Regions from separate parts of the Methylosinus sp. RM1 genome, predicted to be linked through region 3. Evidence: predicted binding sites of a transcription regulator. Region 3 holds the regulator's gene; each other region holds the start of a gene.

Region 1 (5,162 bases), on a different contig from region 3:
GCTCGGGATAGGCGAGGCCCATTTCGGAAACCAGCTCGCGGACGAGGCGATGCATCAAAGGCTCGGCGGCGCCGAGAAGCTGCGCATGGCGCATGGCGCGGCGCATGATTCGGCGCAGCACATAGCCGCGGCCCTCATTCGAAGGCGTCACGCCATCGGCGACGAGAAAGGCCGACGCGCGCAGATGATCGGCGATGACGCGGTGGCTCGCCGCCTGTGGTCCGGCGGAATCGACGCTTGTCGCCTCCGCGACGGCGCCGATGAGGCGCCGGAAGAGATCGACCTCGAAGACCGATTGCACGCCCTGCAGCAGCGCGGCGATTCGCTCGAGGCCCATGCCCGTGTCGATGGAGGGACGCGGCAGCGGCGCGCGCTCGCCCGGCGCGGTCTGCTCATATTGCATGAAGACGAGGTTCCAGAACTCCAGGAACCGATCGCCATCCTCGTCCGGGCTGCCGGGCGGGCCGCCGGCGACGCTGTCGCCCTGATCGAAGAAAATCTCGGAGCAAGGGCCGCAGGGGCCGACGTCGCCCATGCTCCAGAAATTATCCGCGGTCGGAATGCGGATGATGCGATCGTCAGAGAAGCCGGCGATCTTTTTCCACAGCGAAAAGGCTTCGTCGTCGTCGTGATAGACGGTGACCAGCAGCTTCTCGCGCGGCAGGGCCAGCTCGCGGGAGACGAAATTCCAGGCGAGCTCTATGGCGCCTTCCTTGAAATAATCGCCGAAAGAGAAATTGCCGAGCATCTCGAAAAAGGTCAGATGCCGCGCCGTATAGCCGACATTGTCGAGATCATTGTGCTTGCCGCCGGCGCGCATACATTTTTGCGCGGTGGTGGCGCGCGCGTAATGGCGCTTCTCGAAGCCGGTGAAGACATTCTTGAACTGCACCATGCCGGCGTTGGTGAACATCAGCGTGGGGTCGTTCTGCGGGACGAGCGGCGAGGATGCGACTTTCTCGTGTCCATTGCGCGAGAAATAGTCGAGGAAGGTCGAACGGATCTGGTTGACGCCACTCATATCGGTTCTTGTCGCCCGCTTGTTCGGCTCGAAAAGCCATCGAACGCGCGCTCGGCCGTAACCGTCGCAGGGAAAAGGAAAAGGCCCGGCGCGAACCGAGCCCTTCTAGAGCATTTGTCCGCGAAGTGGAACAGGCGGCGCGGCTCGCGGAAGGGGATGACGCTTCGGAAGTCTTCGCGCCGCGACCCCACCCCGGACGGCTGCGCCGTCCGACCCTCCCCCTGAAGGGGAGGGTGGGCGTTCGCTGTCTGCGATCAGTCCTCGGCGCCGTCGCCCTCGCCCTCGCCGCCGGCGTCGAGAATGCGCTCGGCGATGAGGCCGGAATTTTCGCGGATCGCCTGCTCGATCCGCTCGGCCGCCTCTTTGTTCTGCTTGAGAAAGGTCTTGGCGTTCTCGCGGCCTTGGCCGAGTCGCTGGCTGTCGTAGGAGAACCAGGCGCCGGATTTCTCGACGACGCCGGCCTTCACGCCGAGGTCGATCAACTCGCCGACCTTGGAGACGCCCTCGCCATACATGATGTCGAACTCGACCTGCTTGAAAGGCGGGGCCACCTTATTCTTGACCACCTTCACGCGGGTCTGGTTGCCAGTGACCTCGTCGCGGTCCTTGATGGAGCCGATGCGGCGAATGTCGAGACGCACGGAAGCGTAGAACTTCAAGGCGTTGCCGCCCGTGGTCGTCTCCGGCGAGCCATACATGACGCCGATCTTCATGCGGATCTGATTGATGAAGATGACGAGCGTGTTGGAGCGCGAGATGGAGGCGGTGAGCTTGCGCAGCGCCTGGCTCATCAGGCGGGCCTGCAGGCCGGGCTGCACCTCGCCCATCTCCCCCTCGATCTCGGCGCGCGGCGTCAGCGCGGCGACCGAATCGATGATGAGCACATCCACCGCGCCGGAGCGCACGAGCGTGTCGGTGATCTCCAGCGCCTGCTCGCCCGTATCGGGCTGGGAGATCAGCAGCTCCTCGAGATTGACGCCGAGCTTGCGGGCGTAGACCGGATCGAGCGCATGTTCGGCGTCGACGAAGGCGCAGACGCCGCCCTTCTTCTGCGCCTCGGCGATCACATGCAGCGCCAGAGTGGTCTTGCCCGAAGATTCCGGCCCATAAATCTCGACGATGCGGCCACGCGGCATTCCGCCGACGCCGAGCGCTATGTCGAGCCCGAGCGAGCCGGTGGAGATCGTCTCGATCTCGACGGCCTTCTGATTCTTGCCGAGCCGCATGATCGAGCCTTTGCCGAAGGCCCGCTCGATCTGCGACAAAGCGGCGTCCAGCGCCTTGGTCTTGTCCACGGATGTTCCTTCCACGAGGCGGAGATTGGCTTGGCTCACGGCGATGATTCCTTCTGGCACGGGGCGGGCGGCAGGCGCAACGCGAGATGCGGCCCTGAAGCGAAAGAGCGGTGAAAGACTTGTGAGGATCGGACCGGTATCGGACGCGAAGATCGGATGGGCAGATTGTATCGCATTTGTTCTCTTCGCCAAGTTCTTTTTTTGTTCCGCTTGCATTTTTCGCCCCGCCTCCCGCGCCGGCGCGGGCCGAGGGAAGGAACCGGCTTGAAGTCCGCGAGTTCCTCGGCGTAAGGGACGCGAGCCGGCGCAAGGCGCCGTTCTTCTATCGACAGCGGAGTTTCGACAGCCAATGAGCGATTTGCGCGCTTCCCGTCCCGACGCCGTTCTCGATCCCGCCGATCCGCGCTGGGGGCGGCTGCATCGGCTGATCGACACGCATTCGCTGCTGCGCGGCGATTTCACGCTCTCCTCGGGCCGCAAGAGCAATTATCTCTTCCAGCTGCGCCAGACGACCATGCTGCCGGAGGGCGCGTATCTCATCGCCGATATCGTCGTCGACTATATGAGGGCGCAGGGGATAAAGGGCGTCGGCGGGCTGGCCGTGGGCGCCGTGCCCATGGTGGCGGCCATCGCCGCGGTGAGCTTTCCCAAAGGCGCGCCGGTCGAGGCTTTCTTCGTGCGCAAGGAGGCCAAGGGCCATGGCGCCAAGGAGCGTATCGACGGCTATGTGCCCAAGGGCGGCGAATCGCTGATCGTGGACGATGTGGCGACGACGGGCGGCTCTATATTGGAGGCCATCGCCGGCATGACGGAAGAGCATCCAGAGGCGAAAGCGACGCGCGCGCTGGTGGTGATCGACCGCGAGGAAGGCGCCGCGGAAAAGCTCGCCGAAAAGGGAATCACGCTGGCGTCGATCTTCAAGCGGAGCGACTTCACCATATAGAGGAGCTGCGACATGATTTGTCCGAAGCCGATGATTTTTGCGTTATTCGCTTCCACGGCCGTCGCGGCGCCCGCGGCCGCGCAATCGAGCGATCCGACGGCCGGGCGACGCCTCGCCGCCTCGCTCTGCGTCGAATGTCACCGCATAGACGAGAAGACGCCGGCCGAGAACGAGGCCGCCAAGGCGCCGAGCTTCGTCGATGTGGCGCGCATGCCGTCGACGACGGAGCTGGCGATCAAGGTCTTTCTGCGCAGCTCGCATCGCAACATGCCCAATCTCATCCTCACGCCGGATGAGATCGACTCGCTCTCCGCCTATATCGTCGGCCTCGCGCCCAAGCGTTGAGGCGTCACGGCTTCGGGCATTCGGGCTGCAGAAATTTCGCGTCGATCGTGAAGCCGGAGCGCTCGCGCGTGACGCCGCTCTTTTGCGTGAGCGTCGTCTTCGATTGCGCGCGATACCAGCTCGAGAAATCGCCGGTGAACAAGAGACTCGTCACTTCGCGCGCGCCATGGAGATCGCATGAGAAGGTGACGATGACCTCGCCGCCCTGCGCGGATTCGACCGTCGGCTTCGTGCAATTGTCCTGCGGAACGCCGAGCAGGCCGTCGCTCGCCTCGATGCAGACGTCATGCGCCTGCAATCCCACTTCCGGCGATATGGTCTTTATGCGCCAGAAGCCGGGCCGACGCTGCGGGAGACTATCCGCCAACGCGCTCGCGGCAAGCGGCAATATCACGGCGATGAGCGTCGCGCGACACACAGTATGGAGGTTCAACTCTTCGCCTCGATGACCGATGATCTTATACCGCGCGGAATATGTGACGCGCGCCTTTGCGAGGCAATTCGTTTTCGATATCGCGCGCGATTTCGAGAATAGCTCCCGCGCGCGCATCCCTATTTTTCCCGCATGACGCGGCCTCCCGAAGGAGGCCGCGCGACAGAGATCAGGCCTGGCCGGCGGCGCCTTGGGCCTTGGGAATGCGCAGCACCTGACCGGGATAGATCTTGTCGGGATCGGAGAGCAGCGGCCGATTGGCGGCGAAAATCTCCTCGTATTTTCCGCCCTTGCCCTGGCCATATTGCGTCTCGGCGATCTTCCACAGCGTGTCGCCCTGGCGCACCTTGTAGAAGAGCGATTCGGTCTCCTGCTTGCCGACGACGATATTGCTCTCGACCTGCGAGACGCCCTTGGTGTTGCCGACGGCGAGCACGATCTTCTCGGCGTCGCTGGTGGAGGCCGCCTTGCCGCCGAGCTTCACCTTGTCGCCCTCGACCGAGATTTCGATCTTGGAGGCGTCGAGACCCTTCTTCTCGATCTCCTTCTTCAGCTCATCGGCGGGCGCAGCGGCGTTCTCGGTCGCGCCCTTGGGCGAAGGCGCATTCTTGTCGATCTTGTCGCCGCTCTTCGAGTTGTTCCAGAAATTGAAGAGACCCATTTTCTCGACCTCCTTCGCGCTTTGGCGTGAGCGCGAGCGCCGGTGGAATTGCGCCCGCGCCGCGTTACATAGGGCGCGCCGCGCTCAGGCGAGCCCATCGCGAAGAAGGCGCTCTTTCGCCGCCCGCACCCATAGCTTCGCGGCGAGCGGCGAGAAATGCAGGCCGTCATCGGTCATCTCCGGCAGCCGCACGCCCTCGTGCGAGAGCTGCGTCGCGAGATCGACGGCGGCGAGCCCGCGCGCCTCGGCGAGCGCGCGCATCAGCGCATTGATCTCGTCTATGCGCGGCGCCATCGCCGCATCGGCGACATGGGGCGCGAGCATCAGAACGCCGCGCGCATCCTCCGGCAGGCGGCGCAGCAGCGCACGAAAATCATTTTCGATCTGCGCGAGCGGCGCCGCGTCGAAGAGAAGATCGTTCAAGCCGCCGTCGATGACGAAGCAGCGCGCGCCCATCATGCGCG
Region 2 (5,162 bases), on a different contig from region 3:
CGATACTCCGCCTCGTAATCGCCGAGCTGGCCCGGATCGAGCGCGGCGGGCGCCGCCTCGCGCGTCTGCGCCTTGTCGTCCTTGTGCATCGCATTGCGGAAAATCTCGAAGCTTCCGGGCGCGCCTTCCGGCAAAGCCCAGAGCGCGCGCACCCGCTCGTCGAGATGCACCTCGCCGGTGACGAGATCCCAATCCCAAATTCCGGTGAGGCTCGCATCCAGCGCCATGCGCATTCGCTCGAGCGCCAGCGCGGCGTCGCGATCATCCGCCCGCTGCGGCGCGGACGCCTCGCTCTTGCTGTCGATGTCCGTCAAGATCGGTCCCTCGACGCCCGCCGCCCGCTTCGAGTGGCGCGAACCATAGCCCAACGGCCGTCGGCGGGCGAGAAAATCATTTCAAAATCGCGCGACTCATCGATCGCGCCCCGATATGCGAGAGAGGAAACGCCGTGGTCCGATCCACGGTTCCCGTCAAACATCCAATTCCGTGGCGAAAGCGGCGCGCTCCTGAATGAAGGCGAAGCGCGCCTCGGGCCTAGCGCCCATCAGCCGCTCGACGCAATCGGCGGTCTCCTCACGCTCCTCGCCGGCGATCACGACCTTGAGCAGTGTGCGCTTCCTGGCGTCCATCGTCGTTTCCTTGAGCTGAGCCGGCATCATCTCGCCGAGGCCTTTGAAGCGGCTCGTCTCGATCTTGCCCTTGCCGGTCAGCACTTTCTTCACCAGCTCGTCGCGATGCGCGTCGTCGCGCGCATAGACGGTCTTGGCGCCTTGCGTGAGCTTATACAGCGGCGGCACGGCGAGATAGAGATGGCCGCCGTCGATGAGCTTGGGCATTTGCCGAAAGAAGAAAGTGATGAGCAGCGAAGCGATATGCGCGCCGTCGACATCGGCGTCGGTCATCACGATGATCTTGTCGTAGCGCAAATCCTCGTCGCGATAATGCGAGCCGATTCCGCAGCCGAGCGCCTGCACCAGATCGGCGAGCTGCTGATTGGCGGCGAGCTTCTCGCGTCCCGCCGAGGCGACATTGAGAATCTTGCCGCGCAGAGGCAGCACGGCCTGGCTGGCGCGATCGCGCGCGGCCTTGGCGGAGCCGCCGGCGGAATCGCCCTCGACGATGAAAATCTCCGAGCCTTGCGACGATGTATTGGTGCAATCGGCGAGCTTGCCCGGCAGGCGCAATTTGCGCGTCGGGGATTTACGCGCCTGCTCCTTCTCGGCGCGTCGGCGAAGCCGCTCCTCGGAGCGCTCAACCGCGAAATCGAGCAGCTTGGTCGCCTGCGACGGCGCGCCGGCGAGCCAATGATCGAAAGCGTCGCGCACCGCGCCTTCGACGAGGCGTGAGGCCTCGACATTCATCAGCCGCGTCTTGTTCTGCCCCTGAAACTCCGGCTCGCGAATGAAGACGGAGATCATCGCCGCCGATTGGCCCATGAGGTCCTCGGCCGTCACATTGGCGGCGCGCTTGGCCTGGCCGATACGCTCGGCGTGATCCTTCAAGCCGCGCAGCAGAGCGAGACGAAAGCCCGCCTCATGCGTGCCGCCGTCCGGCGTCGGAATCGTGTTGCAATAGGAATGGGAAAAACCATCCTCATTGGCGAACCAGGCAATGGCCCATTCGAGCGAGCCATGGCCGCCCTCGCGCTGCACCTTGCCGACGAAGGGCTGATCGGCGACCAGCTCCTTGCCCTCGGTCTCGCGCGCGAGATAGTCGCGCAAGCCGCCGGGGAAACGCAGCACCGCCTCGGCCGGCACATCCGAGCCCGGCTCGATCAGCGCCGGAGCGCAGCGCCAGCGAATCTCGACGCCGCCGAAGAGATAGGCCTTGGAGCGCGACATGCGGAACAGCCGCGCCGGCCGCCAATGCGTCGCCGGGCCGAAGATGTCCGCGTCCGGCTTGAAGCGCACCTTGGTGCCGCGGCGATTGGCGATGCGGCCGAGCTTTTCGAACTTGCTGGCGACGAGGCCGCGCGAGAAGACCTGACGATAGAGCTGCTGCTCTCTGGCCACCTCGACCTCGACCCTCTCCGACAGGGCGTTGACCACGGACACGCCGACGCCGTGCAGGCCGCCGGAGGTTTGATAGGCCCCCGAGTCGAATTTGCCGCCGGCGTGCAGCATGGTCATAGCGACTTCGAGCCCGGTCTTGTCCGGAAACCGGGGGTGTCGATCGATCGGAAAACCGCGGCCATTGTCCACGACGGTGAGCCAGCCCTCCGGCTCGAGCGTGACCTCTATGAAGCTGGCGTGGCCGGCGACGGCCTCGTCCATCGCATTGTCCAGCACCTCCGCGAAGAGGTGATGCATGGCGGCCTCGTCCTTGCCGCCGATATACATGCCCGGCCGCCGCCGGACCGGCTCCAGCCCCTCGAGCACCTCGATGGAGGCGGCGTCATATTCCGCCGGCGCCTTGGGCGCTTTCGCGGCGGGAGCGGCGGCCGGCTTGCGCGGGGCGCCGCCGAAGAGATCATCGGATTTGGCCATGGAAGGGATTTTAGCGATTCGCGAGGGGGAGCGCGAGGGGGTATGAGAACATACAAGGAACTTCTTTTAATAGTCCGCCTATCTCGCGCTCTGCCTGTTCCAAGCCGACCAAGAAAGAAAGCTGCGCCGGACCTCGAGAAAAATCGGGTTGAGGTTTCCTCATCCTGAGGAGGCGGCGCAGCCGCCGTCTCGAAGGACGAGGAAACCGTCAGCGCCGCCTTCTGGAGTTCGCCCTCGTGCTTCGAGACGGTCGCTTCGCGACCTCCTCAGCATGATGGCGAGGGGGACTGCCCTTCGCGCGCCCGCCTCACCCAGCAATTGATCGAAAATCTCCCATCGGCAAAGGCGCTCGCGCAGCGCGTCGGACGCACCTCGTGAAACGCGGCCGAGGCAAAAGCGACGAGACGATCATAGACCGGCGCTATGTCCGCAAAGCCATCCGGCGAAGAGAGCCGCAGCGCGCCGCCTTCGAAGCGCTGTGGCAGCGCGTGAAAATAATAGACGAGCGTGAGAACCCGCACGCTGTCGTGTCCGTCCGGTCGCGGCGGCGCATCGGCGTGGCGCTTGAAAAAGCCGCCGTCGCCATAGCGCACCATCTCGATCTCTTTTTTCGTTTCCGAGAGCAGACAAACATTCAGCTCGTGCGTCAGACGCGCGAGGACCACATCGACAGACGCGGCGAAAGCCGCGCGCAGCGGGCCGAGCTCGAGAAGATGCGAAGAATCACGCACCGACGTATCGACGCGCGCCGCGCGCTCGGCCGTGTAGAAACGCGATTGCGAAAATTCGCTCTCATGCGCCAGCGCGAATTGCATCAGCTCGCCTGCGCGCGCCGCGCCGAGAAAGCCGTCGATGACGACATGCGCAGGCGTGGCGGCGGCGGTCATAGGCGCATCCATTGCGGCGACAGAAGCGCTCGATAGATCACAGAAAGCCGCACCGCAAAAGCCGCGCCGCGCTCAGCCATGCAAGGCCGCAAAGCGCGCCTTTCGCTCGGCGAAACGCGGCGACACGAATTCGACCAGCGCTTCGCCCGCCGTCTCCGGGCGCCCGCTGTCGAACGGCGGCGCCGGCGCATATTCGATGGACAATTGGATCGCGCGCGCGAATTGCTCGCCGGCGATATCGGCTGCGAGCGTCAAAGCGAAATCAATGCCCGCCGTCACGCCGCCGCCGGTGACGATGCGGCCGTCGCGCACGACGCGCGCGGCGTCTGGAATGGCGCCGAACAATGGCAGAAGATCGCGCCAGGCCCAATGGCAGGCGGCGCGCTTGCCGCGCAGCAGGCCGGCGGCGCCGAGCAGCAGCGAGCCGTTGCAAACCGAGGTCACATAGCGCGCGCCTTCCGCGAGCCGCGCGATCTGCTCCAAATATTCGCGATCGACCGACGCCGCCTCGACGCCGGGACCGCCGGGAACGCACAAGAGATCGCAGCGCTCCACGCTGGCGAGCGCGCGCGTCGAGCCGAATTCGAGCCCCGTGTCGGAAGCGACGGCCCCGCCCTCGCGCGAGGCGACGACGACCTCCGCGCCGGGCAGTCGCGACAGCACCTCGAAAGGCCCGGTGAAATCGAGCTGGGTGAGACGCGGAAAAATCGCGAAGACGATGCGAAAGCTTTGGTCCGACATTGCGAGCCTCCCCTTGTTGACGAAGGCAGAGTAGCGCCGCTAGGCTCTGTCTCAAATGACGGTTTTCCCACTTTTTCAGATAAAGCCATGAGCGCGCGGATCATCGCTCTGCTGATCTTCGAGGATTTTCAGATTCTCGACGCCGCTGGTCCGATCGCCGCATTCGAGATCGCCGCGCGCATCGTCCCCGGCGCCTATGCGCTACGGACGATCGCCGCCGCTCCGGGCCTGGTGCGCTCCTCTTCCGGCGTCGCCATCGCGGCCGGAGGCTTCGCCGCCGCGCGACGTTGCGACACGCTGCTGATCGCCGGAGGCCTCGGCACGCGCGGCGCCGCCACGGACAGAAAGACGCTGGCTTTCGTCGCCCGCGCAGCGACGCGCGCGCGACGCGTGGCGAGCGTGTGCTCGGGCGCCTATGTGTTGGCGGCGGCCGGGCTGCTCGACGGCCGCAGAGCGACGACGCATTGGAGCCGCAGCGGCGATTTTCAAAGGCGCTTTCCGAAGGTTCGGCTGGAGCCGGATTTGATCTTCGTGCGCGACGGGCCGATCTGGAGCTCCGCCGGAATCACCGCGGGGATCGATCTCGCGCTGGCGATGATCGACGACGATCTCGGCGAGGATGTCGCGCGCGCCGTGGCGCAGCAGCTCGTCGTCTATCATCGGCGCCCCGGCGGGCAATCGCAATTTTCCGCGCTGCTGGAATTGGAGAGAAAGCCGGACAAATTCGCGACGCTGCTGCGCTGGGCGAGCGAGCGTCTCCGCCAACGCCTCACCGTGGAGGAGCTGGCCGCGCAGGCCGGGATGAGCCCACGCAATTTCGCGCGCGCTTTCTCCCGCGCGACCGGCGCGACGCCCGCCAAGGCAATCGAGCGCCTGCGGCTCGACCGAGCGAAGAGCGCGCTGGAGAGCGGCGCCGACGCGATCGAGCAAATCGCGCGCGACAGCGGCTTTCACGATCCAGAACGAATGCGACGCGCGTTTCTGCGCGTTTATGGGCAGCCGCCGCAGGCGTTTCGGCGTGGGGGGCGGAGCCGGGCATGATTTTGTT
Region 3 (5,162 bases):
CCTCCATTCTCACGCTTCTCTCCTATCTCGCCGGCGTCACGAGCACGATTCGGCTCGGCTCGGCGGCGGTGCTGCTCGCCTTCCGCAATCCCATTCAAGTGGCGGAGGATGTCGCCACCATCGATCTTCTCTCCAAGGGCAGGTTCGATTTCGGCGTGGCGCGCGGCGGACCTTTCGAATTGCAGAACCGCCATTTCGGCGCCGGCAAGGATTCGACGCGGGAGATGACTCTGGAGGCGCTCGGCCTCGTCAATCGCCTGCTCTATGAGGACAGGGTGACTTTCACCGGCGCGCATTACGAGGCCAATGGCCTCAGCCTCACGCCGCGCCCGCTGCAAAAGCCCATTCCCACCTATCTCGCCACCACCACGCCGGGAGCGATTCGCTACGCCGCGCGCAATGGCCATGGCGTGATGGCCGGCCCGCCTTTCCCCATAGAGCAGATAAAGGAGACCTTGCGCATCTATCGCGAGGCCGCAGGCGCGGAGGGCGATCCGCGCTTCACCATGGCGCGCTTCTATTACGCCGCGCCGCGCCGCGAGCAGGCGCTGGCCGAGGCCATTCCCTTCCTCTCCCGCTTCGCCGAGCGGATGCGCGGCAATTTCGCCCGCCAGGACGGCGCGGCGCCGGCCTCGCTGACCGAGGAGGGGTTGCTGCAACGCTCGCTGATCGGCGATTTCGACGAAGTGGCGGAGAAGATCGCCGCCTATCGCGAGGAGACCGACGCGCGGGCGATATTGCTGAAGCCGATCTCGCGGGATCCGGAGAAGAACTTGCGCTCGCTAGAGGATTTCGCGCGGCATGTGCGGCCGATGCTGGGCGTGGAGGCGGCGGCGGCGCAGTGAGGGGAGCAGATGAAAGATGGGCGGGAAGCCCATCCAGCCCACTGTGCCTGCGGCTCGCAAATATTAGAATAATATATTATGTCGATCATGGCGAACGATTCGGCGTTCGCAAAGAATTGGGCTGACCAGATTGTCCACCGATACATCGTCGCGCCGTAATTGCGCTTCGGCTACCATAAAGGGCTGGTTTGATGACAGCCGGCGCGACGATGTATGGGCAATTGGTGGCTATGCCGGCGCAGATCATAGATGGGAATATTTTGACCACCATTGGCCGATCGCGCTTGCCAAGCATGGTGTTCCCTATCTGCATATGAAGGAAGCGAATGAGGCAAAAGGGGTCTACGCGAAGTGGTGGCCCTCCAAAGAACACCAAGCAGAGTGGAGCGCCTTTCTCAATGAACTCGCAGAAATAATTTATGAAAGCCGGCTCCAGTTCTTCGCCTCAATCGTTCGTCTTGAGGATTTGGAGAGGTTTAACCGTGAGCATGGCGTCGGACTGAAGCCGTACGCATTGGCAGCGTATGGCTGTATGGTGGTTGTAGCAAGAGAGTATGGAGAACTAAGCTCTGAGCTTGTCTTTGATCATCTAGAAAAAGTTGACTCTAAACTTAGCGAGGCAAAGAGATACGCAGATCTTGATTCGTATAATCGTGGTGATTTTGATCGAATGTCGATCACAGCCTTAGCGAAGACCAGAACCTTTCGAGACCTGCCGGCGATGCAGGCTGCGGACTTTGCGGTCTGGGAACTCCGAAAACATCACGAGAAGAATGGTGAATGGTTCGATTTACCTGATAGGCCGTTGAATGAGGATGAGCGTTGGGAGCACTTTCAACGTTGGTCAATTGCTAAGTTTCAGACTTTAATTCCGCCTCCGCGTAAATCGCTATCCGCATTGGTCGAGGGGAATCAAATATTTCCACTCATTTGGGATTATGACCGTCTTTGCGAAGCACATCGATTGAGAAACGGGCTGTGGTGCTAATTGGTGTTGAATGATGACGCCCTTGCGGAACGCACCGAGAACGCCTATCCTCCCGTTCATGATTTGTTTATGAACCCGCGCCATCATGGCCGGGTTCGGACGTGGCGCGCCGCGGGCGGGGCGGCGCCAGGGGGCTCTCATGCTGACCAAGAAACAGAGCGATTTGCTGCGCTTCATCCATGAGCGCCTGAAGGAGACCGGCGTGCCGCCCTCCTTCGACGAGATGAAGGACGCGCTCGATCTGCGCTCCAAATCCGGCATTCACAGGCTCATTCTCGCGCTCGAGGAGCGCGGCTTCATTCGCCGTCTGCCCAATCGCGCCCGCGCGCTCGAGGTGCTGCGCCTGCCCGAATCGGCGACGCCCCGCGTCGCCGCGCGCGGCGGCAAATTCTCGCCCTCGGTCATAGAGGGCGCGCTCGGCCGCGTGCGGCCCGTCCCGGCCGGCGAGCCGGAGTCCGATCAGCAGGTGGCGATCCCGGTCATGGGCCGCATCGCCGCCGGCACGCCCATCTCCGCGCTGCAGAATCGCAGCCACACCATCAGCCTGCCGCCGGACATGCTCGGCGGCGGCGAGCATTTCGCGCTCGAGGTGCGCGGCGATTCGATGATCGAGGCCGGCATTCTCGACGGCGACGTCGTCGTGGTGAGAAAGCAGGACAGCGCCGACACCGGCGATATCGTCGTCGCCCTCATCGACGACGAGGAGGCGACTTTGAAACGCCTGCGCAAGCGCGGCGCGTCAATAGCGCTAGAGGCCGCCAATCCGGCCTATGAGACGCGCATTTTCGGGCCGGATCGCGTCCGCATCCAGGGCCGTCTGGTCAGCCTTCTGCGCAAATACTGAGGGCCTCGCGCCGCCACGATCTCGCCGCCCTTTGCCGCCATGGTCCGGCCTCGCGCGCTATTGGCGCGCGGGCCTGTCGGCGCGGCCGCCCTTTCGAAAGAAGCGCGCTCCGTCGCGCGCGGCCGTGCGGCCCGGCCCGCCTCTTTCTGCCCCGCCTCTTTCTGCATGGACGATGGAATGTCGCACTCGACCGGCCCAATGCGCGAAATCGAAGGATCGAAACCCTCGAGCCTCGGTCGCCGCCTGCCTTTCGCGCGTCTTTCCCGGCGCTGGCTGATCGTGATGGGCGCCGTCGTGGCGGTGGCGCTCGGCGCGGCCCTCGCGCCCTGGACCTTCTCCACCAGCGCTCTGCTCGAGGAGATTTCCGGCCAGCTCAATTCCTCCTCTGGTCTCTTCATCGCCGCCAAGGGGCGCTCGACCTTCTCGGTGCTGCCCCGTCCGCACATCACCATAGACAGCATCGCCTTCGCCGACCCGACCGCGGCGCTCACCATCGAGGCGGAGCGATTGCACGGCAATGTGCTGCTGCTGCCGCTGCTCGCCGGCCGTCTCGAGATCGCCGACATAGAGCTCGTTCGCCCCGCCATCGAGATCGATCTCGACCGCAAGCCGATGAGCGCGGCGGGCGCCGCCGTGCGCGCGGCGGCGGCGCGGCCCTCGACTGCCGCGGCGGAAAAGGCCGATCGCGCCCGGCTCGGCGGCGTCGCCATCGTTTCCGGCGTGGCCCATGTCAAATATGCCGGCGGCGAAGAGACACTGCGCGACATAGAGGCCAGTCTCGACTGGCGCACGGTCGGCTCGCCCGCGACGCTCGACATCGCCTTCTCCTGGCGCGGCGAGCGACCGCGCGGCACGCTGTGGGTGCTCAAGCCCGGCGCCCTTCTGCGTGGCGAGCAGACGGCGGTCACCGTGCGGCTCGATTCCGACAGCTTGCGGGCGGAGGCGGAGGGCTTCGGCCAGCTCGGCCCCAAGCCCCGCTATATGGGGCGGCTCACCGCCTCCTCGCCCTCGCTGCGCCATGCGCTCGCCCTCGCCAATGTGAGCGCGCCGCTGCCCGGGCCTTTCGAGAATGTCCAGCTTTCCGCCAAAGCCAGCGTCGGCCTGCGCGATTTCCAGCTCACCGATCTGAAGCTCTCGGCCGACGACAATGAATTCGAGGGCTCCTTCGGTCTGCGCCACGAGGGCGACAAGCCGATCGTCCATGCGACGCTCGCCAGCAATTACGTGTCGCTGAAGCCGATGGTCGCCGATCTGCCGCCGCTCTCCGGCGCCGACGGCCAGTGGAGCCGCGACGCTTTCGTTTTGCCGGATATTCAGAACGCCGATGTCGATCTGCGCCTTTCGGCGACGCGCGCCCGCGTTCTGCGGCTCAATCTCGAGGACGCCGCTCTGTCCTTGCTGCTGCGCGGCGGCCGGCTCGAGCTCGCCCTCGCCGAGGCGGCGGCTTATAAGGGAACCGTGAAGGGCCGCGCCATTTTCGCCGCCAATGCGGCGGGCGCGCTGGAATTCCACGCCAATGCGCAGCTGACCGGCGTCGACGCCGGCGCGCTCGCCTGGGACGCCGCCGCGCGGCCCGATCTCGGCGGCGCGCTGGACGCCAATTTCACGCTCGACGCCACTGGCGACAGCGTCTCGCAGCTCATGCGCGATCTCGACGGCCGCGCCACCCTCACGCTGAGTGAGGGCGAGGTCGACGGCATAGACCTGGAGCGCGCGCTCCGCCGCATCGACAAACGGCCCTTGTCGAGCGCGATGGACATTCGCTCCGGTCACTCGCTGGTGGATCGCGCCAGCGCGACCATCAAAATCGTCAAGGGAACCGCGAATATAGAGGATGGCCAAGCGCATGGGCCGGGCTTCGCGCTGGCCTTCGCCGGCCAGGCGCGCATCCCGGAGCGCAGCCTCGCGATGAAGGCGCAGGCCAATGAGGCCGACGCCGCTGGCAAGCCGCGCGAGAAGGGCGTGCAGATCGGCTTCGATCTCTCCGGCGCCTGGGACGATCCCGTCTTCGCGCCGGACGCCGCCGCGCTGATCAAGCGCTCCGGCGCCGCCGCGCCGCTGCTGCCGCGCGTGGAGCCGGAGGCGGGCGCGGCGAAGGAGCGGTGAGAGGACGTCTCGAACCAGTCGTCGACGGTGACGGCAACCGAGCGCTTCTGCTATAAAACGCGGCGTCCATCCTCGGTTTCGAAGTGGCGCACATGACTGACGAATTTTTCTCAAATCGCCTGCTCGACGGGGAGCGTGTTCTCTGGTCGGGCCAGCCGGCTTGCGGCCTGTCGCTGCGTAATCGCGACGTTTTTCTGATCCCCTTCAGCCTGCTCTGGTGTGGCTTCGCAGTGTTCTGGACGATTTCCGCCGGCCGGATGAACGCGCCCTGGTTCTTCATTACCGTGGGCGGTTTCTTTGTCTGCATGGGGCTCTATTTCGTCTTCGGTAGATTCCTGTTCGACGCTTGGCTCAGGAGCGATATGCGCTATGCCGTCAC

What was found. Region 3 encodes LexA, which represses DNA repair genes until DNA is damaged. Its sites were predicted from a motif close to TGTTCNNNNTGTGTTCNG; they were not measured.
Region 1: the regulator LexA is predicted to act here: its motif matches at 2,508-2,525, upstream of recA (recombinase RecA).
Region 2: the regulator LexA is predicted to act here: its motif matches at 2,531-2,548, upstream of parE (DNA topoisomerase IV subunit B).

The regions. Positions count from the first base shown of each region.
Region 1 covers NZ_WOVC01000010.1:5,472-10,633, forward strand. Annotated here, with positions in the region: gene alaS (alanine--tRNA ligase) at 1-1,021, opposite strand, end outside; gene recA (recombinase RecA) at 1,276-2,355, opposite strand; gene pyrE (orotate phosphoribosyltransferase) at 2,666-3,259, shown strand; gene FMZ75_RS09105 (cytochrome c) at 3,272-3,604, shown strand; gene FMZ75_RS09110 (DUF3617 family protein) at 3,609-4,037, opposite strand; gene lysM (peptidoglycan-binding protein LysM) at 4,207-4,698, opposite strand; gene FMZ75_RS09120 (GDSL-type esterase/lipase family protein) at 4,783-5,162, opposite strand, start outside.
Region 2 covers NZ_WOVC01000012.1:30,184-35,345, forward strand. Annotated here, with positions in the region: gene FMZ75_RS10495 (sensor histidine kinase) at 1-314, opposite strand, end outside; gene parE (DNA topoisomerase IV subunit B) at 471-2,486, opposite strand; gene FMZ75_RS10505 (2OG-Fe(II) oxygenase) at 2,753-3,373, opposite strand; gene FMZ75_RS10510 (DJ-1/PfpI family protein) at 3,446-4,114, opposite strand; gene FMZ75_RS10515 (GlxA family transcriptional regulator) at 4,214-5,155, shown strand; gene FMZ75_RS10520 (hypothetical protein) at 5,152-5,162, shown strand, end outside.
Region 3 covers NZ_WOVC01000020.1:31,303-36,464, forward strand. Annotated here, with positions in the region: gene FMZ75_RS14080 (LLM class flavin-dependent oxidoreductase) at 1-845, shown strand, start outside; gene FMZ75_RS14085 (hypothetical protein) at 976-1,833, shown strand; gene lexA (transcriptional repressor LexA) at 1,973-2,677, shown strand; gene FMZ75_RS14095 (AsmA family protein) at 2,876-4,783, shown strand; gene FMZ75_RS14100 (PH domain-containing protein) at 4,876-5,162, shown strand, end outside.